Regions from separate parts of the Paenibacillus sp. FSL R10-2748 genome, predicted to be linked through region 2. Evidence: predicted binding sites of a transcription regulator. Region 2 holds the regulator's gene; each other region holds the start of a gene.

The links. Region 2 encodes Rex, which represses fermentation and respiration genes when NADH is low (regulators of the CRP and FNR family bind a similar motif). Its sites were predicted from a motif close to TTGTGAAATATTTCACAA; they were not measured.
Region 1: NSS66_RS21740 (phosphoketolase family protein) is a predicted target of Rex. The motif match lies at 1,544-1,561, and genes of this name have one in related genera.
Region 3: adhE (bifunctional acetaldehyde-CoA/alcohol dehydrogenase) is a predicted target of Rex. The motif match lies at 8,235-8,252, and genes of this name have one in related genera.

Annotation. Positions count from the first base shown of each region.
Region 1 is NZ_JBBOTK010000008.1:184,093-194,648, forward strand. Features, by position in the region: gene NSS66_RS21740 (phosphoketolase family protein) at 1-1,425, opposite strand, end outside; gene NSS66_RS21745 (GntR family transcriptional regulator) at 1,720-2,442, opposite strand; gene NSS66_RS21750 (glycosyltransferase family 2 protein) at 2,795-3,946, shown strand; gene NSS66_RS21755 (PadR family transcriptional regulator) at 4,169-4,726, opposite strand; gene NSS66_RS21760 (tautomerase family protein) at 5,011-5,484, shown strand; gene NSS66_RS21765 (NAD(P)H-dependent oxidoreductase) at 5,780-6,427, opposite strand; gene NSS66_RS21770 (winged helix-turn-helix transcriptional regulator) at 6,603-6,956, shown strand; gene NSS66_RS21775 (ring-cleaving dioxygenase) at 7,187-8,137, opposite strand; gene NSS66_RS21780 (DoxX family protein) at 8,212-8,610, opposite strand; gene NSS66_RS21785 (DUF896 domain-containing protein) at 8,678-8,905, opposite strand; partial or broken gene NSS66_RS26860 (IS5-like element IS711 family transposase) at 9,717-9,854, opposite strand; gene NSS66_RS21790 (hypothetical protein) at 10,451-10,556, shown strand, end outside.
Region 2 is NZ_JBBOTK010000002.1:390,247-400,802, reverse strand. Features, by position in the region: gene panB (3-methyl-2-oxobutanoate hydroxymethyltransferase) at 1-222, shown strand, start outside; gene panC (pantoate--beta-alanine ligase) at 219-1,157, shown strand; gene panD (aspartate 1-decarboxylase) at 1,150-1,533, shown strand; gene NSS66_RS08330 (tetratricopeptide repeat protein) at 1,616-2,248, shown strand; gene dinG (ATP-dependent DNA helicase DinG) at 2,406-5,273, shown strand; gene NSS66_RS08320 (redox-sensing transcriptional repressor Rex) at 5,318-5,971, shown strand; gene NSS66_RS08315 (amidohydrolase) at 5,958-7,259, shown strand; gene NSS66_RS08310 (cell wall elongation regulator TseB-like domain-containing protein) at 7,297-7,821, shown strand; gene NSS66_RS08305 (hypothetical protein) at 8,267-8,800, shown strand; gene NSS66_RS08300 (AAA family ATPase) at 8,793-10,295, shown strand; gene NSS66_RS08295 (3-hydroxyacyl-CoA dehydrogenase family protein) at 10,432-10,556, shown strand, end outside.
Region 3 is NZ_JBBOTK010000002.1:547,388-557,943, forward strand. Features, by position in the region: gene NSS66_RS09125 (copper amine oxidase N-terminal domain-containing protein) at 1-1,927, opposite strand, end outside; gene pflA (pyruvate formate-lyase-activating protein) at 2,147-2,905, opposite strand; gene pflB (formate C-acetyltransferase) at 2,957-5,218, opposite strand; gene adhE (bifunctional acetaldehyde-CoA/alcohol dehydrogenase) at 5,547-8,159, opposite strand; gene NSS66_RS09145 (Crp/Fnr family transcriptional regulator) at 8,418-9,134, shown strand; gene NSS66_RS09150 (DODA-type extradiol aromatic ring-opening family dioxygenase) at 9,274-10,041, opposite strand; gene NSS66_RS09155 (hypothetical protein) at 10,360-10,556, shown strand, end outside.

The sequences.
Region 1 (10,556 bases), on a different contig from region 2:
CAATCCTTCAGCTTGGTGTTCGGATAATTGAGAATCAATTACGCGGCCATAGGATGATAAGAATTCATCATTAGGTTCAATAATTTGGTCCATCCATTGGCGTTTGGTTACTTCAAAAACAGGAGCCAAGCGGTTAGACATCGTTTCATCCGGTCCGAAGATTCTGAAATTACGATTTTCTTCATTTAAAAGAACCACATCTTTAACGTATTTCCCTAAAACCGACATATCTTGCGCAATCACTTTACCAGGTACGGAATTATCCAGCGCATAGTTACGGAAATCCGGTAATTTCAAGTCTTTAATGAGGTTACCCGCATTCGCAACAGGGTTCATTCCCATACGTTTATCGCCTGTAGGCAGAATTTCAGCAAGCTCAGAGTTTAAACGACCGTTTTCGTCGAACAATTCCTCTGGTCTATAGCTATTCAGCCATTCTAACAAAGCAGGTGCGTGTTGCATATTCTTTTGATCAACCGGAATTGGAACCTGATGGGCACGGAATGAATTTTCATTCGGCACGTTGTCCCATTCCTTCGGACCTGTCCAGCCTTTAGGTGAACGGAATACAATCATCGGCCACGCCGGACGAGTAAGGTCATTATTTTCACGTGCATTCTTTTGAATAGCTTCAATCTTCTCGATGGCCGTATCCAATACTTTCGCCATTTCTGGATGCATGTGATCCGGATTTTCACCTTCAACAAAGAACGGTTCCCAACCCAAACCTTTAAAGTAGGAGGTCAATTCTTCTTTCGATTGACGAGACATAATCGTTGGGTTACTAATCTTAAAGCCATTCAAGTGCAAGATTGGCAGCACTGCACCATCCGTGATGGGGTTGATAAATCTGTTAGAGAACCACGAAGCGGCTAATGGGCCCGTTTCAGCTTCGCCATCACCAATAACAACAGCCGAAATCAGATCAGGATTATCCAGAATGGCACCTACACCATGAGAAAGGGAGTAACCTAATTCTCCACCTTCATGGATAGATCCAGGTGTTTCAGGAGCAGCATGTGAAGCAATACCGCCAGGGAAAGAGAATTGTTTGAACAATTTCTTCATACCTGGGATATCTTGCGTAATTTGTGGATAGATTTCAGTGTAACTTCCATCCAGATAAGAATTTGAAACCATAACCTGGCCGCCGTGACCAGGACCTTCAATGTAAAGCATGCTCAAATCATATTTATTAATAACACGATTTAGATGTGCATAAATAAAGTTTTGACCCGGAATTGTGCCCCAGTGTCCAATAGGCTTAACTTTCACATCTGAATCTTTTAAAGGCTCTCTCAACAAAGGATTATCTTTTAAATAAAGCTGACCTACCGAAATGTAGTTCGTTGCACGCCAATATGCATCAAGTTTTTCCAAATATGTTTTAGATGAATAATCTGCTAACACGGGTGATAATGACATTGTGTCCACTCCCTAAGTAGTTTTGTTTGTAATTTATTTCCGGAAATTTCATCTACATGTCCATCATAACGCTACGCCAATTTAATTCAACCTTTTTCACAAGTGATACGGTCCAATTTTGTGAAATTTTGAACATACTATGAAATATAAATTAAAAAGACAGTAAAAAAGCTCTTACATTAAAATATATAGAAGTATAAACCAATAAAATTTGTAATAAACGAGGTAATTGCAGGCTTCAATCCTTTTTTCAAAACCATAAAAAAAAGACCGGAGAATTCTCCAGTCTTATCATTAGTGAACCGATACAAAGGTATTAAATTTCAAATATTTGTAATGAAATCGCATATGAGAAAACTCAAATGGCGTACCGTTATCTAAAAAGAACACACCTTCCATAATACCTACAGGCTCATTTTCATTTAAATGTAGCAGCTTTTGATCATTCTCTTGAGACGGTTCTGCAAAAATGGATAAAAAAGATTTGGTGACGGCCAAGTTCCGCGAGTCTTCCAAATAATTAAAAATGGACCCCTCGATAATTGTCTGATTTAAATTCTGGACAATTTTAATGGGGATATAGCCCGTTTCAATCATAAAAGGATCATCATCAAACAGACGTAAGCGAACAATTTTGTAAACAAAATCATGAGTCTCCAAGAACAAATCGCGCTGTAACTCTTCTGTTGGCGGAATGACCTCAAAACTCAATACTTTGATCTTAGGCTTTTTACCATGCATTTGAAAATTATCAGTGACCCCTAGATTAGAGCCTTCGTAGTTAAAGATAGATTCATTTCTTATGTATAATGGATTAATAAATGTCCCGGAACCTTGTTTTTTGAAAATAATTCCGACATTCTCCATTTTAGTCAGAGCACGTTTAATTGAACTACGACTAACCTGGTACGTCTCACTAAGACTACGTTCATCTGGCAATCTCATATCCGCAAACTTTCCCGCAAAAATTTTCATCTTGAGATCGTCAATAATTTGCTTATAGACAAATTGTGTCATAAAGTACTCCTCTTTCAGGTCTTCTATAACTCTATATAGTTTACCATAACTTGCCCATTTCATCTCATGTTTGTTTCTGTTTGCTGAGCGGGCTTTCAGCGGATAGGAAGCGCCGTCGCTTTTACTTTACATCTCTATGCATAATACCATGATTACACATATATAACACCACTGAACGTACCTGCAAAACAGCAGAAAATACAGAACCCCCACCTTAGCATCAGTAATAAGACCAAGCCTGTTTCGAACCTTGAGGGATGTTTGACTAGACCAGGCTAAAATCCTTGAATACATTGTTATTATTCATCTTGTTCAAACGTTTTCTAATAAGAATGGTGGGGGGGAGATCATATTGGCTATCCGCTACAGCGTCATCATTCCAACCTATAATCGAGCCCAGCAATTGTTGCTCACACTCGCTTCATTTGAGACACAAACCTATCCAAAGCAACTATTCGAAGTCATTGTAGCTGATGACGGTTCTACAGACGGAACGAAAGAAATGGTCGAAGGCTTCAAAGCATCCTATCCTCTTATCTATGTGTCACATCAGGAACAACGCGGTCGATCTGCCGTTCGAAATTTGGGACTGCGCCGTGCAAAAGGGCTATACATCATCTTCTGCGACGCTGACTTTGTAGTATTACCGGAATTCATTAGGATCGTGAGCCGTTATCACCGTAAATATCCCAAGTCTGTGCTCTCAGGCATTCCTCACTCATGGGACGATGCTTTTACCCATTATTACCCTGACTTTTCTCCTGAAGAAAAAGAACAATGTCGCAACATACTTACGCAGTCCAACTTATGGAATGCTGACTATGAAGCAGCGAACGAAATTACTCCAATCATAACCCCTGAAGATATCCTTCACCAAACGGGTGCACTGTCTAAAGTAGTTAGTCCCACAAGAGTCCCCACCAATACGCAGAAACAATTTGCCACAACGGATGTCGCCCCCTGGATGCTGCTGGTTACTCGTTGTGTAGCCATCAGACGCAGCCACTTGATTCGTATTGGAGGTTTTAATGAACGGTTTGTGCTGTATGGACTCGAAGACTGGGACCTTGGCTATAGACTGCATCGCTTGAAGATCCCTTTTTATTGCATCAAAGAGGTGGTCGGATATCATCAGGAACATCCAACCTATCTCAGAGGTAACGTTTTAAATACAGAAAATCTGAGAATCATGTATGAAACTTACGGATTCAATGACTCCTCGTTAAATTTATTTGCCCTTATCCCTCCATCCGAGGATTTTGAGACCTACAAAAATACGTTGCGGGTATTGCGCAGGGGATTCCGCTCTAGGTTAACACGCTCATCAGCACTGTTATTAAGAAGAACATTACGCATTGCAGCCAAACAGTTCTACGATCAAAGCCATACTCATGCATACAAAAAATCATTACACTTGATAAAAAAGAAAGCAGAGAACCGGAAAAGTCGAGTCGCTCACGTGTTACGAGAAATGCTGGTGAAGTCTGAAAAGCTGGTGGAATAATAGTTACTCATTTACAGCGTGCAAAATCGTATGTATTGCATCCTCCTTACGGGATAAAAAAACTCCTCCATAAAGGTGCGAGCCCAACTTGGCAAGCAGCTTTATGGAGGAGGAGTCGCCATGTCCGGAGATAACGACAAGAATTGTCGTTACTAGTTTACTATTCCTCTGATAGTCCAGCATGCTTTCTGATTATTCATTACATATGAGTTTTACCAACTGCTAAGAACTCAATATTTTAATGCTATCATCGCACCAGCTAATTAAACTGCTAAACTGACTTTTACCATAGCTCATTGTGATCATCCAATATTTGTGATTATGGTCTTTATGCTCTACGTTGATAAGCCAACGTTCAAGTTCTTCAAAAATATGCAAGCTTTCCACTAGCTTTTCTTTATACTCCTGTATGTGCTTTATAATCGTTTCAGGCGAAGAATTCCCGCCAAAAAACACCCTCAACAGCAGCTCATTTTTTTTAAGCATCACCACATGCTCCATGGGCTGAGAAAGCCAGTCTGACAACGTCTGCCTTCCCTGATCGGTAATGCTGTAGAGTTTCTTGTCAGGCTTTCCTTTCTGTCGAATAACCTCGACTGCAATATCTTTTCGATCCAGTAGCTCTGCCAGGCTGGGATAGATCTGACCATAGTTCTCATTCCAAAAGTAACTAGTGCTTTGCTCCATATGTTGCTTTATATCATAACCGGTATGAGGACCCAGACTCAGAATGCCTAATACCGCAAACATTGTATTGGTTTTTCCTGACTGTCTCGCCATTATATATTTTGCCTCCTGTTACCTCTAGCAAATCTCCGTAGTATGTCATGCTTTCATTAGACTAGACATAATTATAGCCCATTTAAACTAGCTTCACATCTCTCTATATATTATTTAAATATATATTATTATAATAATTAGTGTTGACAGGGGTTTATCATCGTTTTATATTAACGATATCAACAAAATACCAATGAGCTTGCCAAGCTGAAGCCTTGGATACAGATATCATAAAGAATTCCAAGACATCGCTTGGTTAAATCTTAATAAGGAGATATCAGACCATGACCATGATCAGTGTAAATTATCCCGCAGGCCGCATAACGCTTGAACAGCGCCGTCTTTTGGCAGAAGGTTTGACGGATGCAGTTCTCGTTCCAGAGGTAGGTCAATATTGTCCGCCAGCAAGAGAAGGGTTTCAGGTCCATTTCACCGAACGTCCAATAGATTACATGGCAATTGGCGGGCAATTGCTGTCGGATCAGCCAGAACGTGATGTAATTACTGTCAATGTTCTGGTGATGGATGGTGACTGGCCTAACGACGTTCGCAAAAAAGTGCTTGAGAATATTCTTGGCAGTTTGACTAAAGTACTTGGTGTACCGGAACCATCCCCAACTTGGTGGGTATCCTTCCAGGTCATTGAAGAAGGCAGCTGGGGTTCTCGCGGCAGCGTGCTCTCCATTCTAGACCTGCTGGATTCAGGAGTCTTTACTGAGGAGAAAATTAAGGCTATCAAGCAAAATATTACACGGTAATGCGTGGAATTTGGCATTTCTAAAGATTGGAGGAGCATTCATATCTTGTCGGCTAGAGGATACGGGAAACACCGGGAAATCTCCTGACGTGGTGGCTAAGGCAAGTTACAAACCGGCAACTGACGTCTTAAACCTTCTGCGGTATCCAGTAGGAGAACCATCCAAAAGGTTATATCTTTAGCAGTAACAAGCTTATAACTTAGCACAGTGTAATATGTCCATATGTCCAAACGAAAGAACACCCATAAGGGTGTTCTTCATTTTTCCAAAGAAACATCCTGCAGTTTACGTAATCTTAATGGCTAGCCAAATCATGCTCCAAAGCTTGAAGAGAAAGGCTATCCCTCGTACTGCCTCCCTCTCCCGGTCTCATATCAAAAATACGATCGACAAATCGATTGACATCCAGCAGCATTGCTTTTCGTTCCTCCAAGGTTACACGCGGCACCGAGCAAAGAAGCTTAATCTCGGCATCCGAAAACTTGGCGAACCCAAACAAATTATCGTTAGCCGCGTAGAGCATATCTTTCTGACGTGATATGCGAATATAATCTTCTGAAGATCCTGTTGTAAAAATCGAGTAGGCTCTCTTGCCCTCAAGCCCATATACACCATCAGAAGAGCGTATGAGTCCTGTTGTGAACACTCTATCTATATATCCTTTAATAACAGCGGGAAATCCGCCCCACCATACCGGTGAAATAATAATCAAGGCATCTGCCCACAATAAATCCTCCTGTTCTTTTACTATCTCCTCTGGCAATACGTTAGTGACCTTAGCCTCTAAATCCTTTAAGCCTACCATCGGATTAAATGACATTTGAATTAAATCTTTTACCTTAACATTCGCCCCTCGTACGTTTAAATGAGCGATCACCTGCTCCAAAATCGCTTTGTTAAAGCTCTTAGCATAAGGGTGACCGTATAAAATATTAATGTTCATCTTCTTCGCCCCCAGAATATTTTCAGATGGCTTGTCAAAGCTTTAATGCTAATGTAATGTTAAGCCAATGGTATCGAAACAACAAGTAGGCATATTTATAGTATATACTATCAAAAATCATACTAATTGATTTCATAGGACTTTCTGGAATACAAATGATGAGGAGATGGCACAAATGAGTGAAAATCTGAACTATTTTATAGATTGCCCCTTAACAAAGGTTCAGAAAATCATTGGCGGCAAATGGAAAATAGTGATTTTATGGTTTCTGTCCCGTGGTACCCGAAGATTCGGTGAAATTAAACGCGCCTTTCCTGATATCACACAAGCGATGTTAACCAAGCAACTAAGAGAATTAGAAGAAGACGGATTTGTGCATCGTGAAATATTCAGAGAGATTCCTCCCCGGGTAGAATACTCGCTAACAGCTCACGGAGCAAATTTCGTCCCCATATTGCGCAGTATGTATGATTGGGGGGAGGTTCATCTGGAGCACTCAAAAGTTAGATGCGTTGAAAAAAGCGATTAAATCTACATCCCTTCCTGCCTAGCGTGATCAGACTTTCATCCCTATGTTATAGTCCATACCAAGTGCATAATGAAAACCCACTATGACCAATTTTGTCAAAGTGGGTTTAATCGTGTTGATATTCATCTTGTCATATTTATATTCAGTCATGTACCGTTTTTCTAAACCTGGCAGTTCCCATCAACGTGGCTTCACCTTTTCCTCTGGAGGCAAAACAGCTGCAGTTTCGCTTACTGTTGTTTTCCAGTTAATGTTCTCACTTCAATAGGATGCAGATTCGCCTCAATTTGAGCCCGCTGCGGTTCATACCACTCTGGCAGCATTAATTCCTGCCCCAAAGATTCAGGAGGTTCATTATTAGCAAATCCCGGTGGATCTGTAGCAATTTCAAATAGTATGCCGCCCGCTTCCCTGAAATATATCGCATTAAAATATTGGCGGTCTATGATTGGAGTCGGTTGATAACCATAATGCTGGACTGCGCTTCTCCATTCTTCATGTTGTTCGAAATCTTTTGCACGCCACGCAATGTGATGTACCGTGCCTGCTCCACCAAAGCCTAAACCCATTTTGGCGAGCGGAACATCTACGATGTTGCCGATTTCTCCTACGGCCTGGTAACGGGCATATTCGGCGTCTTCAGCGATTTTTGTAAATCCGAGTATGGTCTCCAATGCATCCATCGTTTTCTGTGGGTTAACGCTAAATAGCACAGCACCTCCAAACCCCTTAATTGCTTGATCAGCCGAAATGCCACCGTAAGACCAAGTACTATTCGCTCCCGCTTCACGTTCAACAAGCTCAAGTCGTAAGCCCTCATTATCCTCGAATTGAAGATATTGTTCAGAAAAACGGCTCGTTTTCGTAACTTGAATATCAAAGCTTTCTAAACGATGCCGCCAAAAATCAAGTGAACCTGGTGGGACCACATACGAGGTTATACCCACCTGGCCACCTCCGATTCGCCCTTTGGGAGTTCCTGGTGCAGGAAAAAAAGTAATAATCGTTCCAGGACTTCCTGCCTCGTTACCAAAGTACAAGTGGTAAACCTCAGGAGCATCGAAGTTGATTGTTTTCTTCACTAACCGAAGCCCCAGGACGCCGGCATAGAAGTCGACATTTTCCTGCGGGTTACCGGCAAAAGCTGTAATATGATGGATACCTGTAGTTTGCAGTGACATATGAAACCCTCCTTTAATCGTAGGAACCTTTATTTTTTGTTGTTAATGGCTTTTAATGACCTAAACATCATGTTTTATCTAAGTAATGCATCGATAGAATATGAACCTGCTCCTGTCAACGCAATACCAATTACGACTGCAATAAGAACTAGCGGATATTCATAGCCATTAGCTGTTGCCCAGATCCCGTTTGGGCCATGTACTTTGAAAATTGCTCCGAGCATAGTCACCGTAATCAACAATGCAGCCAGTGGAGTGAATAGTCCTAAAGCAAATAGAACTCCTCCCAACAATTCCATCAACCCAGCAGACACTGCCATGAATACTCCGGGCTTAATGCCAATCGATTCCATCCAACCGCCCGTACCCTTTGGACCATAGCCGCCAAACCAACCAAAAAGCTTCTGTGCTCCGTGCCCCATCAATAACAATCCAACCACCAAACGTATCAGTAACAATCCACTTGCCAACATAAAAATCACCCTCCATATTATATTAATTTTAAGATTATTTAATTAGAGATATTAGATAAAATTAAATTCATTGTTTAGCGATTTGAGCCTGTTCTTTTTTTAGTTTTTCAGGTGTAACATCGTCTCCATTCGGATCATAAATCGTAGCGTTCAAGAGAATGCTTTGTACAGAACCCCGAAAGATTTGAAGGTATTCTTTGCGAAGATCCGTTTGTTCCGTTTTTTCAATTTCAGTCAACCCAACTTCTTTTGTTTTTTTTGCAAGCTGATTAATTCTTTCTAAAATGGTGATCACGTGTATACCTCCCTATTCAAAATTTTCTGGTTGTTTTATCTTTAATTTATTTATCTTGATATAAAGATATAATATTTTTTTATCCATGTCAATACTTTTTCGAAAAGAAAATCAATGCTTGGGTTGCTTACGGAGAAAAAGCAGCAGGAACACTTAGAGATACCTTTAAGCTACAAGTTGTGTAAAACCTCTTCAAGTCAATTACTAGAGCCATAATAAAAAGCCACCAACCAGAATCACTGGCTGATGGCTTTCTTGTCTTACTTAAATGGAGGCGAACCGTGGCATGGCAAATCCACAATTCTCCGACACGTGATGCTTAGATTGTTCGAGGAGGTTGCTTAGGACCAAATTTTATATTGTGTCTGAACAGAAAAAATCAAAGCCATGATGTAATTGAGCTCTAAACCATATCCCATACTCCCAATCTCAACTGGAAATGTTCTACACAAATCATCGATGTTAACCGTATTAAAGTTCTTCGTATACACGTATTCGATTCCGCAACACCTTGATGAATCCACTATTCCTCTGATTCAGGACCAATCCAATTCTCCAACAACACACAGTGCTAGAGGAGGTTTGCTTTTTGATTCGATAACAAGCGTACCTGTCAATTCGAAACGAAATCAATTTCGCAACGCATCGACCAGGAAATGAAATTTTCGCGCTTAGTCCGCCTCGGGATCGTCCGATTGCTTGTCTTGCCCATTTTTGCGCCTGATCCATGCTGATGGATCCGTACAATTGTAGCATCAATCATTACGCTTTCTTCGTTAAGATCAAGTGAAACATACTATAGACCCTTACCTCAACCCCCTTCCTCCCAGCGCCAAAAGCGGGTATACATCAATTTCCAATTGGGAAACGTGTATAGAAGATCTCTTCGTGAAGTGCTCAAATGAGCAACCCAAAGCATGGCATTTAACATCCGTTGATTATCCACAGCGGGCGTCCTCCTTGGGTTTCTCGTTCAGGTCGAAATAGATATCTTGAATCAGCGGCCATTGTTTATCTTGGATTTCGTATCGTGTACTCATCTATATTATTTAATCTATTTAAGCCTTGTTAAGGAATTTAGGAACACACCTTAATACAAAATGATGGCGCTGATTCTGATAAACGAAACCGGCGGTTCATGAGAGTATAACTCTCTCTCCACCCTCACTTGTAAGTTTCCACTTCCGACTTCCAATGTTTTCTTTCTCCGCAATAGAGGGAGAAAATGCCGGACGACTTCTCATCAAACTTATCTTCGATACACATCAACATATTGAGTTGAGTTTCTAGCAGGCCCACAGCCATGGGAGCAACCTTTTCTGTAATGCGTTCATTAAATTCAGCAACTCTCTTTAAGCAACCCCTTTAGCAATTGGGCATTATCATTTCCAGTGAAATCAGTCAATATTCCTGAAACAATTTGACTGCCTCGATAAAAGGTAAAGGACAATTGAACTTGGAAAATAATAAAAAAGATGCATAAACCCGATTTTACTGGTCAAAATACCTTTGGTTCAAATAACAACTAAAAAAGGAGTTTTGCAAATGACTAGTTGGTTCGAAACTAATCCAAAAACCGTAAGTTCTCCGATCATCCCCCTCTCCACTCAGGACAAGAACTGGGCAGATATTGCCAAAATTCTATTGCCGT
Region 2 (10,556 bases):
GCATCGCCTTATTTCAGCAAACGCTTTGTTAAAACCTATGCCGATGTAGGCGGCTTGATCCGCAGCAGCATTGAGCAGTATGTGAGTGATGTGAAAGGGCGGGCATTTCCGGCCGCAGAGCATGTGTTCAGCGCGGATGACCGCGTTGTGGAATCCCTATACGGTAAGGCAAAAGGACAGACACAGGAACAAGCTAAGGAAAAGGTGGAATCTCGGTCATGATCATCGTAAGAGAAGTGGCTCAGCTGCGCAAGATTATTGCTGAACGTCGGCAGCTTGGGACAAACGGAGCAAAAACAATAAACGATTCTGCTTCTTTACAGCAACATAAAGTCGGCTTTGTACCAACAATGGGATACCTGCATGAAGGACATGCGAGCTTGATGCACAAGGCGCGTGAAATGGCAGATACGGTGGTGCTTAGCATTTTCGTAAATCCGATTCAATTTGGACCGAATGAAGATCTGGAAAGCTACCCCCGCGATGAAGCTCGTGATTTGGAGGTAGCACGGCGCGAGGGCGTGGATATTGTATTTTTGCCAACTGTAGCAGAAATGTATCCACAACCAACCCAAACCAAAATTCGTGTATCCGCTTTGACAGATCGCTTGTGCGGTGCCTCCCGTCCCGGCCATTTTGATGGTGTGACTACGGTGGTAGCCAAGCTTTTTAACATGATAGGTCCTGATTTGGCCTTTTTTGGAATGAAGGACGCGCAGCAGGTTGCTGTGCTCCAGCAGATGGTGACTGATCTCAATATGAACGTGACTATCGTACCTTGTCCCATCGTTAGAGAGGCGGATGGTTTGGCCCTCAGCTCCCGTAATGTGTATTTAAGTGCAGAACAGCGCGAGCAGGCGTTGGTGCTGTCCCAGTCACTGCGTAAGGTGCAAGAAGTGAGCGAAGATATTGTAACAAACACAATTACGATTCGTCAGCTACATCAAATGGTGGAGTCCACCATTACTTCCTCTCCTTTAGCAGACATTGATTACATTGAAATATTAACTTTTCCCGGTCTGGAGCCCCTTCTTCCCGAGCAACGGCTATGTGATGTTCAGGAAGACGTCATCGTAGCGCTGGCTGTGAAATTTGGCAATACCCGACTGATTGACAATATAAGAATACAGAAGGCGGAGGTGCTTTCCCATGTTTAGAACTATGATGAAATCCAAAATTCACCGCGCTACCGTTACGGAAGCTAACCTGAACTATGTGGGGAGTATCACTATAGATGAAGATCTCATGGAGACATCGGATCTGTTGGAGAATGAAAAGGTTCAAATTGTAAACAATAACAATGGAGCTCGACTGGAAACCTATGTTATCCCCGGACCGCGTGGGAGCGGAGTGATCTGTCTCAACGGTGCGGCAGCCCGTTTGGTGCAGCCTGGTGATACAGTCATTATTATTTCCTATGCTTCCATGTCGAATGAAGAGGCCAAAACATACAAACCAACAGTGGTATTTGTTGATGAACATAATAAACCAGCCCAAACGATGAACAAAGAAGTACACGCGACGATCATGTAATGAATGGGAGTGCGGATGAAACCCGTCTTTTAAGCGAAAAATGTGAGTGTATTAATCCATCTTTCATAAGGGCGGGATGCACATGTTCCAGCATGTATTCGCAGAAATGAACAGCATGTTAGATGATATCGTGAAGCATTACCCATCAGCCCAGGGCTCCCGCAGGCAGGAGCTGCTACAGCACTGGAGTCTGCTGCGGAGAATGAGTGACGGAATTATGGATGAGTGGCTGGCCTTTGAGGAAAAAATGGTTTGCTTGCGTGCGGCCGGATTTTCCGCAGAGACCGATATGTCTGACACTGAGCTGCCTGAAAAAGAGCTGCCAGCTTTTAATCGGGGGCAAGGGTATTATCGATTACTTATGTACCCTGAGGCGATCCAACAATTTGAGCAGGTACTACAGCATTTTCCGAACAGCTGGCAGAGTCGCATGTATATGGGAATGGCCTATTTTCAACTAGATGATCCAGCAGAGGCTGTATGCCATTTTCAGAAGGTGCTGGACCTGACTGAGCAGGCAGGACTAAAGGCGGTCATCTATAATGCGCTAGGCTGTCTGTTGGCAAAGCAGGCTGACGTAGAGGAGGCGCAAAAATGTTTTGCTCTCGCACATCAGTTCGATCCTGCGTTACCCGAGCCGCTGCACAATATGGAAGCCTGTTTGTCCGGTACCGAAATGCTTCGATACGACAGCTCCATGATGACCTGGATGTAGTTGTCAGACACCGAGTAAGACGATGCATGCCCACCTCCTCAGGCGGCGTGTGCATCGTCTTTTTTGGCTGTCTTAATTTCCAAACAGGCGATCTTCTGCTATGCTAATATATAGAGTTATTATTTTTGTAAGTGTCATAAGAAAGGATTAAGCCCGAATGAAATTTGCGGTATTGGATTTTGAAACGACAGGCACCCAGTCCGCGGATGACATCATTCAAGTCGGACTTGCAATTATAGATCATGATAACAGCATTTCCCGTGTTTACGGCTCTTATGTGAACCCTGGCAGATCTATTCCACCTTTTATCACTGGATTGACCGGAATTACAGACGATGACGTCAAGGATGCTCCTGCACTTGAAGAAATGATGATGGAGCTCGTGCCTATGCTGGACGATGTTGTGCTGGTCGGTCATAATGTGGCGTTTGATTTTAATTTTTTGCAAAACGCTCTGGATCGGTGCGGATATTTGCCGTTTAGCGGAAGAATCTTGGATACAATGGATTTTCTGAAAATTATGTTTCCATCGCTATCTTCGTATCAGTTGGGTTTTGTGTCTTCTGAGTTCGGGCTGGCGCATGATCGCCCTCACCAAGCAGACAGCGACGCGTTGGCTACGGCTGAGGTGTTTTTAAAGTGTCTGGGTGAGCTTCAAGCATTACCTCTGATAACGATACAGCGGCTTAGTGATTTGTTTGCAGAGGAAGACAGTGACCTTGGATGGTTTCTTGATGGGGTGCGTGAAGAGAAAGAGCTTGATCCTATTCAGGATTTGGAGGGACATCAGTTTTTTCGTCAACTTGCGCTAAAAGTGGAAGATTGGACGGAGCTAGCTGCACCGCGTAGAGAAGATGACCCGAATCCACTTTCAGGTGTTTCCTTTGAGGAGTACATGGATGATGTGCGGGACAATTTGCGTTCATCCTTGAGCCAATATGAGGAGCGCGAGGCGCAGATACAGATGATTGAGGGTGTAAATCAGGCACTGAGTGAAGACAAGCATCTGCTGATCGAAGCAGGTACAGGAACAGGAAAGTCTCTCGGTTATTTGCTCCCATCGCTGTATCACAGTGTAAAAAAAGGACAGCGCGTTATGGTAAGTACACATACGATCAACCTGCAGGAGCAATTACGCGAGCGCGACATTCCTATGCTGACCAAGGTGATTCCGTTTCCGTTCCGGGCTGCTATTTTCAAGGGTCGGGGACATTATTTGTGTCTGCGTAAGTTTGAACATAAAATAAACAGAAGAGACTTCGCGACACCGAAGGAAGACTTAATTACAGCGGCTCAGATGATCGTCTGGTTGACGCTAACAGAAACCGGTGATGATGAAGAACTGAATCTGAGCAACCGTGGAGGGGATTTCTGGGAAACGGTGGCGAGTGATTCAGAGTCCTGTCTTGGTCGTTCTTGTCCATGGTTCCGCAAATGTTATTATCATCGTGCACGCCATGAAGCAGGGATAGCGGATGTCGTTATTACGAATCACTCTAAGTTGTTCACAGACGTCAAAGCCAGTCACCAGTTGTTGCCGAGCTATGAACATCTGGTGATTGATGAAGCCCATCACCTGGAGGAAGTAGCTGGTAAGCACCTAGGTATGCATATGAAATATTTCACACTCGTGCATACACTGACGCGACTGTTCAAAGACAGCAAGAATGGACAACTGCCTTCACTTCGTCAACAGTTGGCAAAATCGGGGCACGAGAAGTCGGCGGATTGGGCTTCAACCATCGACCAGATGTATCCGCTCGTGTTAGAGGTTAAGGAAACTTGGGACCTGCTAAGCGACAAGCTGTTTGGCATGTTGCCAGAGCGAAGCGATGCGACACCGGGTGAAACAGGACAGTTTTCTTCCCGTCTCAAACCTTCGGCCAAGCCTGCAAAGTGGGATCAGGCGGGGGCTTTGGAAAATCAGCTATATGTAACGATGAGCGAAATTTTGCGTAAGGGCGACAAGCTGATGCTGGACGTCAAGGAAGAACATGACGATTATGCGGCAGATAGCCTTATTACAGATATCACGGGTCTGCTCAAGGATTTGGCGGGAATCCGAGAAAATTTGCGCTTTTTTATCCGACTCGATGATGAAACAACCGTATACTGGCTCGAAGCGAGTGGGCAATTCCGTAGTAAATCATTGCAATTTTATGCGGTGCCCGTCGATGTGAGCCGCCAGTTGAAAGAAATGTTTTTTGACAAAAAAAGAAGCATTATTCTGACGTCTGCTACCTTATCGGTAGATAAGTCGTTTCAGTACATGATCGATCAGCTCGGCTTGCAGGAGGCCGCAGATCAAGAGCGGCTGATGACTTCGCAGCTCCCGTCACCCTTTAATTACAGGGATCAGGTGTTGCTGGTCATTCCACGGGATTTCCCAAGCGTGAAGGGCAGTGTAGGAGATGCACACTTTGTAGATATGCTCGTTAGCTCTCTAGGAGCGACTGCTCAGGCGACGCGGGGGAGAATGCTCGTTCTGTTTACTTCCTATCGGATGCTCCGGCAAGTGTATGAGCCGCTCAAAGAGGCCTTAGCATCCAGCGAAATTACTGTGCTGGGACAAGGTGTGGACAGTGGGAGTCGCAGCAAGCTAACCCGCCGTTTTCAGGAAGCCAAAGCTTCTGTATTGCTGGGAACCAGCAGCTTCTGGGAAGGCGTCGATATTCCAGGAAAGGCTCTGACTTGTCTGGCCATTGTTCGCTTGCCGTTTCAACCGCCGAATCACCCGTTGCTGGAGGCAAAAAGCGAGCTGCTTCAGCAGCAGAAGAAGAATCCATTTATGAAGCTGTCTGTACCACAAGCGGTCATTCGCTTCAAACAGGGATTTGGTCGGTTAGTACGTACAGCGAGCGACCACGGGGTCGTTATCGTTTACGATACGCGTGTGATCGAATCCTATTACGGAAAGCACTTTTTGTACTCGTTACCGGGACCAAAAATGGAGCATATGCCATCGGAGCAAATGGTGCCCCGCATCGCCGAATGGCTCCAATCCGCCCCGGAGACAGAGGCATAACGGACGGACACTAAGTATGTTCGTTACAATTAGGGGGAGCAAGTATGAAATCAGATAAAATTTCAGAGGCTGTCGTACGGAGGTTACCCGTATATTTACGTTATCTGAATGCACTTCACAAACGGGAGGTGGCTACGGTCTCTTCTCAAGAGTTGGGACAGAGGCTAGATTTGAACCCGGCCCAAATCCGTAAAGATCTCGCCTATTTTGGAGATTTTGGTCGGAAGGGTATCGGTTATGATGTTTCTTATTTAATTGAGAAAATACGCCATATCCTGAAAATCGACCAGCAAATTAATGTCGTATTGGTCGGTGCGGGTAATCTGGGGCAAGCCCTTTCGAATTATAACGCTTATTTAAAAGACAATATGAAGATTGTCGCAGTATTTGATGCGTTTCCGGATAAGGTAGGGACCAAGATCAATACATTGGTCGTTCAACCGATGGATGAACTGGAAGCGACTGTGAAAGAAAAAAACATTCGAATCGGGATTATTACCGTACCTGATTTTGAAGCACAGCACGTGGCTGACAGGCTTATTGAGAGCGGAATTGGAGCGATCCTGAACTTTGCACCGACTACTCTCAAGGCACCGGCCAACATTCGGATTCATGCCACAGACTTTACAACTGATTTGCTTAGCCTCGCTTATTATTTGGAGGACGGAAAGGAAGAAACACAATATGACAGTGAATAAATGGATGATTAAAAACGGCTCTTTTGCCGTAAATGGATCAGAAGCTGGGGTAGTCCATGGTTTTATGATTGTGGAGGATAGCCGTATTACTTATATTGGCGAAACTTTGCCTGCGGGTGAGGAAGAGACGGAAGCGATCGATGGTAAGGGGCTATTGTTTTTACCTGGTCTGATTAATACTCATGGTCATGCGGCGATGTCTCTGCTGCGTGGGCATGGAGATGACTTGGCACTTCAAGTATGGCTTCAGGAGAAAATGTGGCCTATGGAAGCCAAGTTTACATCTACGGACGTGTACTGGGGTACGTCCTTGTCTGTGCTGGAAATGCTGAAAGGTGGAACAACGACCTTCCTGGATATGTACGATCATATGGATGAGGTGGCTCGTGTAGCTGAAGAGTCAGGTATTCGTGCAAGTCTGATGCGTGGAGCAATTGGACTTTGCTCGGAAGAAGAACAGCGAATCAAGCTGGCTGAGGCCGTGACTTTTGCGCGTAACTGGCATGGTAAAGCAGACGGGCGTATTACAACGATGATGTCTCCGCACGCGCCATACACATGTCCACCTGCGTTTATTGAAAAATTCGTACAAGCTGCGCATGATCTGGACTTGCCACTGCATACGCACATGTCTGAGACGATCGCCGAAGTGGAGCAAAACGTACGCGACTACGGTTTGCGTCCAGTTGCACACTTAGATAAGCTTGGCTTTTTCTCCCGTCCTTCGCTTGTTGCCCATGGCGTTCATTTGAACGACGAAGAAATAGCTTTACTGGCTGAACGTGGTGTAGCGGTTTCGCATAATCCGGGTAGCAACTTGAAGCTGGCAAGTGGTGTGGCCAGAGTGCCTGAATTGCTGCGTGCAGGGGTTACTGTTTCTCTCGGAACGGATGGTCCTGCCAGCAATAATAACCTGGATATGTTCGAGGAAATGCGTCTGGCGGCACTTATTCACAAGGGTGTATCCGGTGACCCTACGGCAGTTCCTGCAAGTGAAGCGCTGCGTCTGGCAACAGAATACGGTGCAAAGTCGATTGGTTTAAAAGAAGTAGGAGCGTTGGCAGCAGGCAACAAGGCTGACTTTATCGCGTTGGATCTGAATCAGGCACATTTCTTGCCGCGTACAGATCTTATTTCCCATGCGGTATACTCTGCAAGCGCCAAGGACGTGGCTCATGTGTGGGTAGACGGTCGCCAGGTTGTGAAAAACGGCGAATGCCTGACTATGGACGAGGAACGTATCAAACATGAGGCACAAGCCGCCTTTGAAGGGCTGCTGTCGCGCTAATTTAGGTGTCACATCCCCTTAGAGAGGAAGCACAGGTTTGAAAAATAAGAAAAAATGGATAGCGGTCGCCATTTTGGCCGTGATACTGATCCTGGTCAGCATTTTCTGGTATTATTCCTATGTTACTCAAGACCAGGTGGCTGAGAAAAATGCCGCTATCATTAAGGCCAAGCAATCAGGTGGTCTGGTTAGCACGACTCAAACATGGAAGTCTGTGTGGGATCAGGTATATTGGGTGGTTCAAGGGAAAAATGCACAGAATGAAAATATAATGGTGTGGGTTCCTTTTCAAAAAGTGGAAGGACAACCTAACGTACCTGTCGCAGATAATAGCGGTGTTCACACCGAGTTGCTGAAGAACGGAGTCGATGAGCAAAAAATGACGGCAATAATTCAGCAGCAGCTTCCAGGTGCAAAAATTGTAAGGCTTCAGCCGAGTGTGTTCAATGGCGAATATGTGTGGCAGTTGTTTTACGATGATGGAAGTCATCATTACTACACCTTTTATCGTTTCTCAGATGGGGTAGCGACGGGTGTGAAATATACTTTGCCCAATAACTGAGCTGGTTGAGGATTAGCAGATGTGGAATGAATGACTAGTAAATGATTAAAAGCTCAAGAAAAAGACGTAAATACGACAAAATTCGTATTTACGTCTTTTAGTTTTGCTATGCCGTAAAGCTGGCTGAAAGCCAGTGAAGCATCTTTACCTATCCATCTTCTCTCCTAGGTCAAATTCATCTTTGTGGCGGGCAACAGCGATCGTAAGATCAAATCCTACACGCAGCGTCTCGCCTCCACCATAACCAAAGATTTTGCCTCATCACAACTCCTCCACACATTGCCTTCGATATTAGATATACGTTATGATATACTATATTTTATAAGTGATAGGCAAAAATGATAGAAAAAAGAATTGCTGATCACTATAAGATCATGCAATTTGGTTGTTTGTTGACATTCGTCCCGTTTCTTCTGGGTTTTACATTTTGAGAGGAGGATGTTGTTTGAAATTGCGTGTAGTTCCTATCGTTGTGGCGGCAGTTTTGGCAGCTTTGCTGCTATTTGGGGGATGGTTCATTTACCGTCAGGTTACAATGCAAAGTCCTCTGGAAAAACTGGTATCTCAATATCCAGGCGTGACAAGCGCTCAAATAGATATTAAACAGGATCAGGTTGTATTGAAACTAGATCTCAAACCGCAGGCGGATGTGGCCAGATTGGTCGATGTGGTTAAGCAAAAAGGACAATCCATCATTGGCAGCCGCACCATTAAGTTGGATATCGCAGATCGTTCCAATTCAGCACTGAATCAATGGTGGTCTGAGGCTATGTTTCCTGTGGCCGAAGCGATGGAAAATAAAAAGTATACTCAAATTTCATCTACAGTTGAGCAGATGAAAAAGAAAAAGACGGGTATCAAAGCTGATACCGACATGGATTCGAACAATGTCTATATCCGACTCAGCGAAGGTAAAGCGACCAAGTTTATCGTTTTGCCACGTCAATCTCAGCAAATGGGGGTATGGCCTAATGCCTAGATGGATTAAGGAAATATTAATCGGCATTGTGCCGGTAACCATTATATTTCTCGTTTTTATTGGGGTAAATATTATCCCTCTTCTGGTTGCTGGCGTGATGTTCAGCGGCTTGTTAATGCTCATGCATGCGCGTGGCGGTTTGGCCGTAGGTGCTGGGCAAGAGCGTAAACGTAAAAAAAATGGTCCGGACAAGCTGACTTTTGAGGAAATCGGTGGGCAAGAAAGCGCTAAGCAGGAACTGCGCGAGGCCCTGGATTTTTTGAATCGACATGATGAAATTTCCAAGTTTGGTATCCGTCCATTAAAAGGCGTTTTGCTCACTGGTCCTCCGGGAACAGGAAAAACGCTGATGGCGAAGGCAGCGGCACACTACACTAATTCTGTATTTGTTGCAGCCTCAGGTAGTGAATTTGTTGAAATGTACGTTGGTGTTGGAGCGGGTCGTGTCCGTGAGTTGTTTCGGGAGGCGCGTACTCGTGCAGCCAAGGAAAAGAAGGAAAATGCAATTATTTTTATTGACGAAATCGATGTAATTGGTGGTAAACGTGAGGGTGGACAGCAACGAGAATATGATCAGACTTTGAATCAGTTACTGACAGAAATGGATGGTATTTATTCCGCAGATACACCGCGGATTTTGATCATTGCGGCAACAAACCGTAAAGAAATGCTGGACAGCGCCTTAACGCGTCCAGGGCGTTTTGATCGTCATATTCAAGTGGATCTGCCTGACAAGAAGGGCCGTCTTCATATTCTAAAAATTCATGCCAAAAACAAACCGATTCAGGAAGATGCAAATCTGGACAAAATTGCTGAGGAATCTTACGGGTTTTCCGGCGCACAGCTGGAGAGCGTGATGAATGAAGCGGCAATCTATGCGATGAGACAGGATCAGAAAATGATTGCGCAGAAGCATCTGTCGATGGCGATTGACAAAGTGATGATGGGTGAAAAGACAGACCGAGAATCGACCTTGGAAGAGAAAAAACGTGTAGCGATTCATGAACTAGGACATGCTATTATGGCCGAAATTGTTCGTCCCGGTAGCGTAAGCCAGGTAGCACTTAGCCCACGTGGGAAAGCGCTTGGCTATGTGCGCCACAATCCACAGCAAGAGCATTATTTATACACCAAGCAGTTCCTGGAGGAGCAAATTATGATCTCGCTCGCAGGGGCTACGGCGGAAGAAATGTACTATGGCGGTCGCAGTACTGGCTCAAGTAATGATTTTGAGCAGGCGCTGAACATCGTTCATACGATGATGACTTCCGGTTTGACTTCACTTGGCATTATTAACATGGAAATGGTAACCAAAGAAGAACTCATGCGGGAAAATGGCGAGATTATGGCTGACCTGCATACCCGAACTTTGGAGCTGCTGGAAAAGCATCGTCCTGTGTTCGACAACTCACTTGACATCCTGATGAAGGAAGAAACTCTGTCTGGAGACCAATTTAGATGTCAATTTAGTGAAAATGCTTTATTACCAGCATAATTTTTTATGCTGGTTATTTTTTTTTACTTTTAGTCCGTGCTAAGATATTATTATCTATTGGGACATAAACATGTATTTTTCGACAAAGAAGGATACAATATATGAGAGTGACCAGGAAAGGGTGGAGTAAAGAATCATGCAATTTAAAAAAATCGGCGTCATCGGCGGCGGCACCATGGGACAGGGGATTTCTGAAATGCTCGCGTCCAAAGGAATCGATGTGCTGCTGGTAGAGCAGACACCAGAGAAACTAGACTACGC
Region 3 (10,556 bases), 160 kb from region 2:
AAGAGCCGTCCAGACCGTCCGTACCAATCAGGTTCGGGTCTACCTTATTATCACCAAGAACGATACGTTGAGCTGTTTTACCAACCTCTTCGGTATAATTGAGCGAGATATCAGCATTAGCGTACGTTCCACGGTTGTGAATACCGTCCTTAGGCAGTTTTGCCAGAGTAGGCATCACGGTCAACGGATCTACATTTGCATCTAACACAATAACCGTGTATTGAATAGGTTGATCCGTATATAAATCGGATAACAGAGAAATGACCTGTTTTTGCTTGATTTTTTGTGCATTCAAATCCTCTAAAATAATGCGATTTTCGCCAGGATTTAGAACTGTGCTAGAACGCTTGCTTCCATCCTGCATGGATTGAAAATATCGTTGAATCGAGACTTTACCCGCAGCCGTGGCAAATTCAGATGGTCCAGCAAAACCGGAATTTTCGACATTTATATTGGCAGGAGTGATATTATTGTTGGTCGCAATCACGTACATCTTCACATCTCTACCCGTTTCATTGACATGATGGACGAGTATGCGCGTGCTGCCTGATCCGGTTTCTTGATACACGATACCATCCTGGAACACACGTTCTGGGCTGTTAGCACGGATCAAAAGACGCGGTGAAGAAGTACTTGTCACTGGAATAGTAGCCATGGTAGGCACCTGACTGCCGTCTACTGTATATTTATCACCATATGGTGTGAAGATTTTATTGAAATCATCTTCGTTGTACAGCAGTTCATTTGTAATTTTAATCGTTTCACTTTTGGTACCTGTTGCGCCGTGCTTATCAGTTACGGTGAGCGTAATTGTTACATCACCTGGTTGGAAGAAGGCAAGTTTCTTATTCTCCCAATCACGCTTAGTGATAGCATTCTCATCATCTGTACTCAGGTCGGTAATGGTGATTTTCTCGCCCATCTTGTACTCTTTTTTATCAGTTGTAAACAGAGCCACTGGCGGCTGATTTGGTGGTCTTACTGTAATTGTAACTGAGTAAGGATCACTCCAGTTCCCAGCAGAGTCAAGAACAGAATAGGTAACTACATATGTACCCGGCTCCTGAAATACGTCCTGCTTACCTTCCCAACGTTGGTTCACAATCGGAAGACCTGTAGGAGAAGATTCCTTCGTCAAATACGTAACTTGGGTTTCGCCCGCATAGATATCTTTTTGCTGAACCGTGAAGGAAGCTTTAGGTTTCTGATTCAAATCCATGATAACTTGTTTAGTCGTATTATTCACAGTATAAGGAATATTTAAGGCCTGTGTAATCGAGGTCAATGGCACCATAAATACGTTCTTTTGCTGAAAAGCCGGTCCCTTCATTTGTCTGGCTTCACCGTTAACCGTATAAACCTTGCTGTCTGTTTTGAAGCGCATGACATTTGTTCCTTGTGTGATTACGGTTTCTTTGGTGGCAGTGTCATAACTAAACTGCAATCCGACACGGCTGACAAGAGAACGGATAGCTACATAGGAAACTCCGTCCTTAACAGTCATCGGCTGAGTTGCTGTGTACACCTGTCCGTTTTGTTCCATTTTCGCGCTGTTTAAGTACAAAATCAATTGATTAGCACCCATGGATGTTGGAGCTCCACCAGGATTGGTGATAATTCCGTCTCCACCGTATACATCATTGGAAACGTTCGATCCGTTGGTTGTATCCGTAGGCAGGCCAGTCAATGGATCATTGGATACGCCTGTGTTATTAGGTGTAACCGTGTCATTTTGTGTGCTAGTTCCATCTTGATCTCCGATGCTATTCTGAACGCCTGAATCAGCAACATTGGCCTGAGCCTGCTGTGCGCTAACCGAATCGGTGGATTGAACGGTTGTTGATGCTGCTTCTGCTCCTACAGGGGCTACTGCGGCCACCTGAGCCACCGCAAGGGCGGTGAGCATGGTCCATTTCTTGAAATTCATTGTCTGTCTCCTTCTATCACCAAATTATTATCATTCCCGTAAAAAGTCATACTATTAGACGCGTCAGTTGTTAAAAAGTTTCTGGAAATTTTGCTGATCATGAAAAAAAGGGAACTTTCTCCTGTGACTGCAAAAAATTCAACAACAAAAAACCGCCGCCCATCTGACCTGATGTGGCGGCGGCTTCATTACTAGGAAATAGCTTTTGAACCATTTACATTATGATGGACGACAGACAGCATTCTTTCCTGCAGTCTCCAGACGACCCTCTTCAATGAGTCGGTAAGCACGTTGAACTTCTTCATCTGTAGGAGATGGAACTCCCTCCAACGGATACTCCTTACCGAGCATTTCCCACTTGTAAACACCCATTTGATGGTAAGGTAATATTTCGAATTTCTCGACTCCGTTCAACGTTCCGATAAACCGTCCCAAATTCAATAAATCTTGCTCGTCATCATGAATACCCGGTACAAATACGTGTCTAATCCACATTTTGCGCCCTTGCTCAGACAACCAGCGAGCCGTACTTAGCATACGGTCATTAGACTTGCCTGTAAGCTTAATATGCTTATCATTGTCAATATGCTTAATATCCAGTAGCACCAAGTCTGTTACGTCCAGCAGTTCATGGATACGGCCCGCGTCATTAAAGCCGTTACTGTCCAGTGTCGTGTGCAAATTCCACCGACGTTTCACTTCTTTGAACAGCTCTGCGACAAAATGAGCTTGCAGCGTCGGTTCTCCACCGGATACGGTCAATCCGCCTCCTGAAGAACGGTAATAGGCTAAATACGGCTCAATCTCAGCCAATACCTCCTCCAACGTCATTGGATTACCTTCATTCAAGGCCCAAGTGTCCGGGTTATGGCAATATTGACATTTCAACAAGCATCCTTGCATAAAGAGCACGAAGCGGATGCCGGGACCATCGACGGTCCCGAAGGTTTCCAATGAGTGTATGTGACCTTTCAACATGTTGCATCATCCTTCCCGCATCCGCTATGCGTGCGTCATTGTAATACTTATTTACATTGTACCGTGGAAAGTACGGTTAATAACATCCAATTGTTGTTCACGAGTCAGCTTGATAAAGTTAACGGCATAGCCGGAAACACGAATCGTCAGCTGTGGATAGTTTTCTGGGTGTTCCATTGCATCCAACAGTTGTTCGCGAGCAAACACATTGACATTCAGATGATGTGCGTGGCTTCCAAAGTAGCCATCCATCATCGAAACAAGGTTTGTTTTGCGTGTTTCTTCTTCTTTACCCAGTGCTTTAGGCACGATGGAGAAGGTGTTCGAGATACCATCCAGACTGTGTTCATAAGGCAATTTGGCTACGGAACTCAGAGATGCCAAAGCACCTTTTTTATCACGGCCGTGCATTGGGTTTGCCCCTGGTGCAAACGGTTCGCCTGCTTTACGTCCATCCGGTGTTGTACCTGTTTTCTTACCGTACACTACGTTGGAAGTAATAGTCAGTACAGATTGAGTAGGAACCGCATTACGATAAGCTTTATGCTTGCGAATCATGCTCATGAAGCTTTCTACCAGTTCCACAGCGATGTTATCTACACGGTCATCGTTGTTACCGTAGCAAGGATATTCGCCTTCGATTTCAAAGTCAACAGCAATCCCTTTTTCGTTACGGATTGGTTTAACTTTTGCAAATTTAATGGCACTCAAGGAGTCGGTAGCAACTGACAGACCCGCAATACCACAAGCCATGGTGCGGAGAATATCACGATCATGCAACGCCATTTCAATGCGTTCGTAGCTATATTTATCATGCATGTAGTGAATAACATTCAAAGTGTTCATGTACAGTTTTGCCAACCATTCCATCATAGGTTTGAAGCGGCTCAACACTTCTTCATATTCCAGAACTTCGCCTGTAATGGCTGGGAATTCAGGCCCTACTTGGACGCCAGATTTTTCATCTTTACCACCGTTAATTGCATACAGCAGAGCTTTAGCCAAGTTGGCACGAGCACCAAAGAATTGCATTTGTTTACCGATTTTCATTGCCGATACACAACAAGCAATACCATAATCGTCTCCATAAATCGGACGCATCAGATCGTCATTCTCGTACTGAATGGAGCTAGTTTCAATAGAAACTTTCGCACAATATTTTTTGAAGCCTTCAGGCAATTTTTCCGACCACAGTACAGTCAGATTCGGCTCCGGTGCAGGTCCCAGATTGTAGAGGGTGTGCAGGAAACGGAAGCTGTTTTTAGTTACCCGAGTTTCTCCAGTTACGGACATACCACCAATGGACTCAGTAACCCAAGTTGGATCTCCACTGAACAGTTCATTATAGTCAGGTGTGCGCAAGAACTTAACAATACGCAATTTCATAACAAAATGATCGACCAGTTCTTGAGCTTGTTCTTCTGTCATTGTACCCTCTTCCATATCACGTTGAGAGTAAATATCAAGGAAAGAAGATACACGTCCTAAGGACATTGCTGCACCATTTTGTTCTTTGATTGCTGCAAGATATCCAAAATATACCCATTGGAAAGCTTCTTTCGCATTGTTAGCAGGTTTTGAGATATCAAAACCGTGTTCAGCAGCCATTTGTTTCAGTTCATTCAAAGCACGAATTTGTTCGGAAATTTCCTCACGCAGACGAATTACGTCTTCTTCCATGGAATCAACTTCAAGGCTTTTCAGTTGCAGTTTTTTATCTTGGATCAAGAAGTCTGCACCATACAAAGCTACACGACGATAGTCACCGATAATACGACCACGACCGTATGCATCTGGGAGACCAGTAATGATACCAGCTTTACGAGCTGCTCTCATTTCATCTGTATAAGCGTCAAATACACCTTGGTTGTGAGTTTTACGAATATGAGTGAAGATATCAATGATACTTTCCGGTACTTCAAAACCATAGGCTTTGCAAGCGTCGATCATCATCCGAATTCCACCAAACGGCTGCAAAGAGCGTTTGAATGGAGCATCTGTTTGTACACCGACAATTTGCTCTTTATCCCGGTCTAGATAACCCGGTTTATGTGAAATAATAGTGGATGGCGTATTCACGTCTACATCAAGCACGCCGCCGTTTGCCAACTCTTTTTTGGTAAGATCGGATACAATATCCCACAATGCAGTTGTGTTGGCGGTAGGACCAACCAAAAATTCTTCATTGCCAACATAAGGTAAGATATTAGTTTCAATAAAATCGTTGACGTTGACTTCTTTAGTCCATTTGCCTTTTTTAAAACCTCTCCAGCCAGATTGTTGCTCTTGTAATTCTCTCTCAATCACCGACATGTAAATCCCTCCAAATTGTTTGGTCTTCCGGACTTGTGATTTTTTTCACGATAAAGCTATTTCTTGAGCCCGGCCTGTTCACCGATGCCTTACGCTCAGTGTCGGGACCTTTCTTACACCCTTATTGTAGAATAATGATAGAGTGTAGTATGTGATAAAAATCACAACATGAGTGATTTTTATCACTTTATTTTCCCTAGCTTCGCGCCTATATCCTTAGCCTTGCCGTTCACCTCCCTTCCCAAACCAACAGGCCCTCTATATAGAGAGCCTGCATCGGTATTGAACGAGAAAATGCTTTTTCACAAGCCTCTTCGTACCTATTATATTATTGGTCAAAACGTCCGTAGAAGGCATTGCGATAGACATCAGCCAACTCCGTAACCAGTGGCAACTTCGGATTCGCAGTTGTACATTGATCTTCAAATGCGCGGTCAGCCAGATAGTCTACACGTGATTCGAAATCCTTCGCATCGAAACCGATTTGTTGGAACGATTCCTCGATACCGAGTGTTTTGTTCATCTTACGGATTGCTTCGATCAAGCTGTTAACCCCTTCTTCGGTGGTGCGTGCAGGCAGTCCCAGTATGCGCGCGATTTCTGCATAACGCTCATCCGCAACAAAGTGCGAATATTTAGGGAACGAAGCAAATTTTGTCGGTTTTTTCGCATTATAGCGAATAACGTGCGGCAGCAAAATGGCATTCGTGCGGCCATGCGCTGTATGGTATTGTCCACCCCATTTATGTGCAAGACTGTGGTTAATACCCAAGAATGCATTAGCAAACGCCATACCAGCAAGTGTGGAAGCATTATGCATTTTTTCACGAGCCAGCTTATCACCGATCAGAGCCGATTGTTCTAGGTATTGGAATACCAATTGAATGGCTTTAATTGCCAGACCATCTGTGTAATCATTAGCCATTACGGACACGTAAGCCTCGATAGCATGTGTCAGAACGTCCATACCTGTGTCCGCTACAGCTGTTTTAGGCAGCGAATATACAAACACTGGGTCAATAATTGCCACATCAGGAGTCAACTCATAGTCAGCCAGCGGGTACTTCGTGTTACCCAGGTTTTTGTCCGTAATTACTGCAAACGATGTAACTTCGGAACCTGTACCCGAGGTTGTAGGGATAGCTACAAATTGTGCTTTTTGGCCCAGACGTGGGTACTTGTAAATCCGTTTACGGATATCCATGAATTTTTGTTTTAAGTTATTGAAATCAGTATCTGGATATTCATAGAACATCCACATGCCTTTAGCCGCATCCATTGGCGAACCGCCGCCCAGTGCGATGATGCAATCCGGTTGGAAACGTCTCATCATTTCTGTACCACGTTCTACCGTAACTGTCGATGGATCTGGCTCTACTTCAGAGAACACTTCGATAGCTACCGGTGTTTGGCGTTGATGCAGATAATGAATAACACGATCCACATATCCCAGTTTTACCATCATAGGGTCCGTGATAATGGCTACACGTGTGATATCAGGCATTTTAGCAAGATACTGTGTCGAATTTTTTTCAAAATAGATTTTGGAAGGTACTTTGAACCATTGCATATTCACCGTCCGTTTCGCCACCCTTTTCACATTAATCAAATTGACTGCCGATACGTTCGACGAAGTCGAGTTACGACCGTACGAACCGCAACCGAGTGTCAACGAAGGAAGATTGGTGTTGTAAATGTCGCCAATCGCACCATGTGTGGAAGGTGCATTTACAATGATACGTCCTGTTTGCAGACGGTTTGCGAAGCGGGCGATAACGTCCTCATCGTTCGAATGAATAGCGGACGAGTGGCCCATGCCCCCGAATTCCACGACTTCAGCAGCGCGTTGAATACCTTGTTCCGCATTTTTTACTTTATAGCAAGCCAATACAGGACTCAATTTCTCCGCAGACAATGGGAATTTTGTTCCTACCCCTTCAATCTCAGCGACCAAAATTTTAGTTCCTGCTGGTACTGTGATACCACTCATTTCAGCAATTTTCACAGCAGACTGCCCGACGATTGCTGGGTTCACTGCACATTTCTCGACATTCATAGCTCCTTGAGTGAGCTTAGCTGCTTCTTCTTTATTTACAAAATAGCAGCCGTTAGCGATCATCAATTTTTTCACTTGTTCGAAGATTGGCTCTTCGATAATAACCGCTTGCTCGGAAGCACAAATCATACCGTTGTCAAAAGATTTAGAGAGGATAAGATCGTTCACGGCCTGCTTGATGTCTGCTGTTTTTTCAATAAAGCAAGGCACGTTACCTGGGCCTACACCCAGAGCAGGTTTACCGCAGCTATATGCCGCCTTAACCATGCCTGATCCACCAGTTGCCAGAATCAGAGCCACATCCGGGTGATTCATGAGTGAATTTGTCTTATCCATCGATGGAGCTTCAATCCATTGAATACAATCAGCTGGAGCACCATGTTTGACGGCTGCTTCGAGCAAGACGCGGGCTGCTTCCGCACTACACGATTGAGCAGATGGATGGAAACCGAAAATGATTGGGTTACGTGTTTTAATGGCAATCAACGCTTTGAACATCGTAGTCGAAGTCGGGTTTGTCACTGGAGTGATCCCCATGATAATGCCGACTGGCTCTGCTATCTTTTGAAAACTGTCAAAATCATTGTCTTCAATGACACCGACGGTTTTTTCATTTTTGATACTATGATAGACATATTCTGTTGCAAACATGTTTTTGGTGATTTTGTCCTCGTACACACCGCGTCCTGTTTCTTCAACAGCCAACTTCGCCAGGTACATGTGTTTATCCATCCCTGCGAGTGCCATAGCTTGTACGATTTCGTCAATCTGTTCCTGATTCATACTCATGAAAGCTTGCTGTGCCCGGTTCCCCCGGTCAATCAGCGTTTGAATATACTGCTCTGCGCTTTGCTCTTTTTGGATAACCTCGTTTTTAACAGCCATTTCCCTCATCCTCCTGTTATCTCGTGTACTATCTCTTGTTCACGCACTGATCGTAACACAGCTTTTCAAGATATATTGTGATTTTTTTCACAATCTATTTAAAATTTTATTTTATGAAGTGAATTAAATCACAAAGTTTGGAATTCTGCCACTTTTACCCCCTCTTCTTGCCCCAAAAACGCATTGCGCAGGTATATAATGAATTTGAATTGATCAAGTTGCAGATAAAAAACATAGGATACAAAGGGGAAATGGACGATGAGAAACCCTACAAATGTAATGGAAGCCCGCGGCAACACCTGTTGCTTCTCGGAGGCCAGCTTCAACCGGTTGCAAGTGATGATGAAAGATCGAGTTATGCCAGAAAGCTCGCATCTGTTCTGGGAAGGAGATACAGCGGATAAGCTGTTTTATATTAAGCGCGGACGCGTGAAAGTAACCAAAACAACGGATGAGGGTAAGGAACTTATTCTATATATGTATCAAAGCGGCGATCTTGTTGGTCAAGCCGATCCATTTTTCGGTACTAAGCATTCCTTTTCTGCTGAGGTTCTGGAAGACAGTGATATTGGCGTAATCGATCATACAGATCTGGAGCTACTTATTTGCCAGCATTGTGATTTTGCGATTGACTTTATGAAATGGATGGGTTCGCATCATCGCATTACTCAGACTAAGTTCCGCGATTTGATGATGTACGGCAAGCCTGGCGCTTTATGTTCAACACTCATCCGTCTATGCAATACCTATGGTGAGCCTCACGGCGAACATATCCTGATTCATAAAAAAATTACTCATACTGACTTATCAAATATGATCGGTGCGACTCGGGAAAGCGTAAACCGGATGCTTAGTGATCTACGTAAGAAAAATGCAGTTGAATATGATAATGGCATGATTGTTGTCAAGGATTTGGAAATGCTGCAAGGCGTATGTCATTGTGAATTGTGCCCTCGTGAGATTTGCCGCATATAATAAATCGTTTTTTACGTAAAAGGGAGTGTTATAAGCCATTATAGCTTATAACACTCCCTAATTTATTTCCACTCCTCTACTTATACAGAAGCAGTTGCGAAGCATTTTAACAATAGTCCTTCTTCTGGCAACACACTTTTTAAAACTGTAAGCATAGATAACTTAAATTCCCCATCTCATAGCTTCTATGGATGACCTTGGCTTTGTTTGCAGGATTGCCACTCCCCATTGCAATAAACAACGGTACAAAGTGCTCTGCTCTTGGTACGGCCTGGCGAGCATACGGTGCTTCGCTTTCATAGTGATCCAAAGCCTCTATATCTCTACTTTGCACTTTTTCAATAATCCAATCATCAAAATCTATAGCCCAAGGTTCTGTTTTCGTTTCCCCCCATTTGACGATACGCAGATTATGAACAGTCACTCCACTGCCAATGACCAGAATATCTTGTTCTCCCAGTCCACGCAGCACTTCACCAATGGCATATTGTGCTTTGGGCGAAAGATATGGATTTACTGAGATCTGAACTACCGGAATGTCTGCCTCAGGATACATACGATGCAACAATGTCCAGGATCCATGATCCAGTCCCCTCACCCGGTCAGTTTGTACGTCAATGCCCTTTTGTTCATATAATTTTTCCAGCTTATTGGCCAGTTCCACAGAACCATGTGCTGGATATTTCACCATGTACAGTTCCGGTGGGAAACCGCCAAAATCATAAATGGTATCGTACACGTCATCCATCGAACTGATCGTCAACGTTTGCGCTTCCCAATGAGCAGTAAAGATAACAACCGCTTTAGGGCGAATGCTTTTCCCCAGTTGCTCTAAAAATGAAGTATAGTCCGTCTGTTCAATAGCAAGCATCGGTGAGCCGTGGGCCAAAAATAAAGATGGCATCATATAAAGATCCCCTTATCAGTAATAGTTTATTTTATTCATTAAGTAACTTTATGTAAGTAATAATACATAAGTAACAAAGTAATGTCAACACAGATTTCAACATACACTTAAAGATCAGAGATTCCATAAATAAAGATTGATATAGGTATAAGGTCATAGTAATATATAACTAATAAATTTTAAAATTTCACTATATTCCGATACAAAGGACTGGTTTCTATGGAGATACATACTTCTAATTGCCCAAAATGCGGTTCCGTTTTTCGTCAAAACCTTAGAAACCTGTGTAGTTCTTGTATTCAGGAAGAAAATATATTCTTGGACCGCTGTTCTAACTATCTATGGAAGCATCCTTCTACTCATACTCGCCAGCTCAGTGACGTAACCGGCACACCTATAGAATTGCTCACAGATTGGGTAAGAGCAGGCAAGTTTCCCTCCACATACAGTCAGCTTGATTATCCTTGTGAATCCTGCCGTTCCCCCATTTATGCAGGAAGACTTTGCCATTCCTG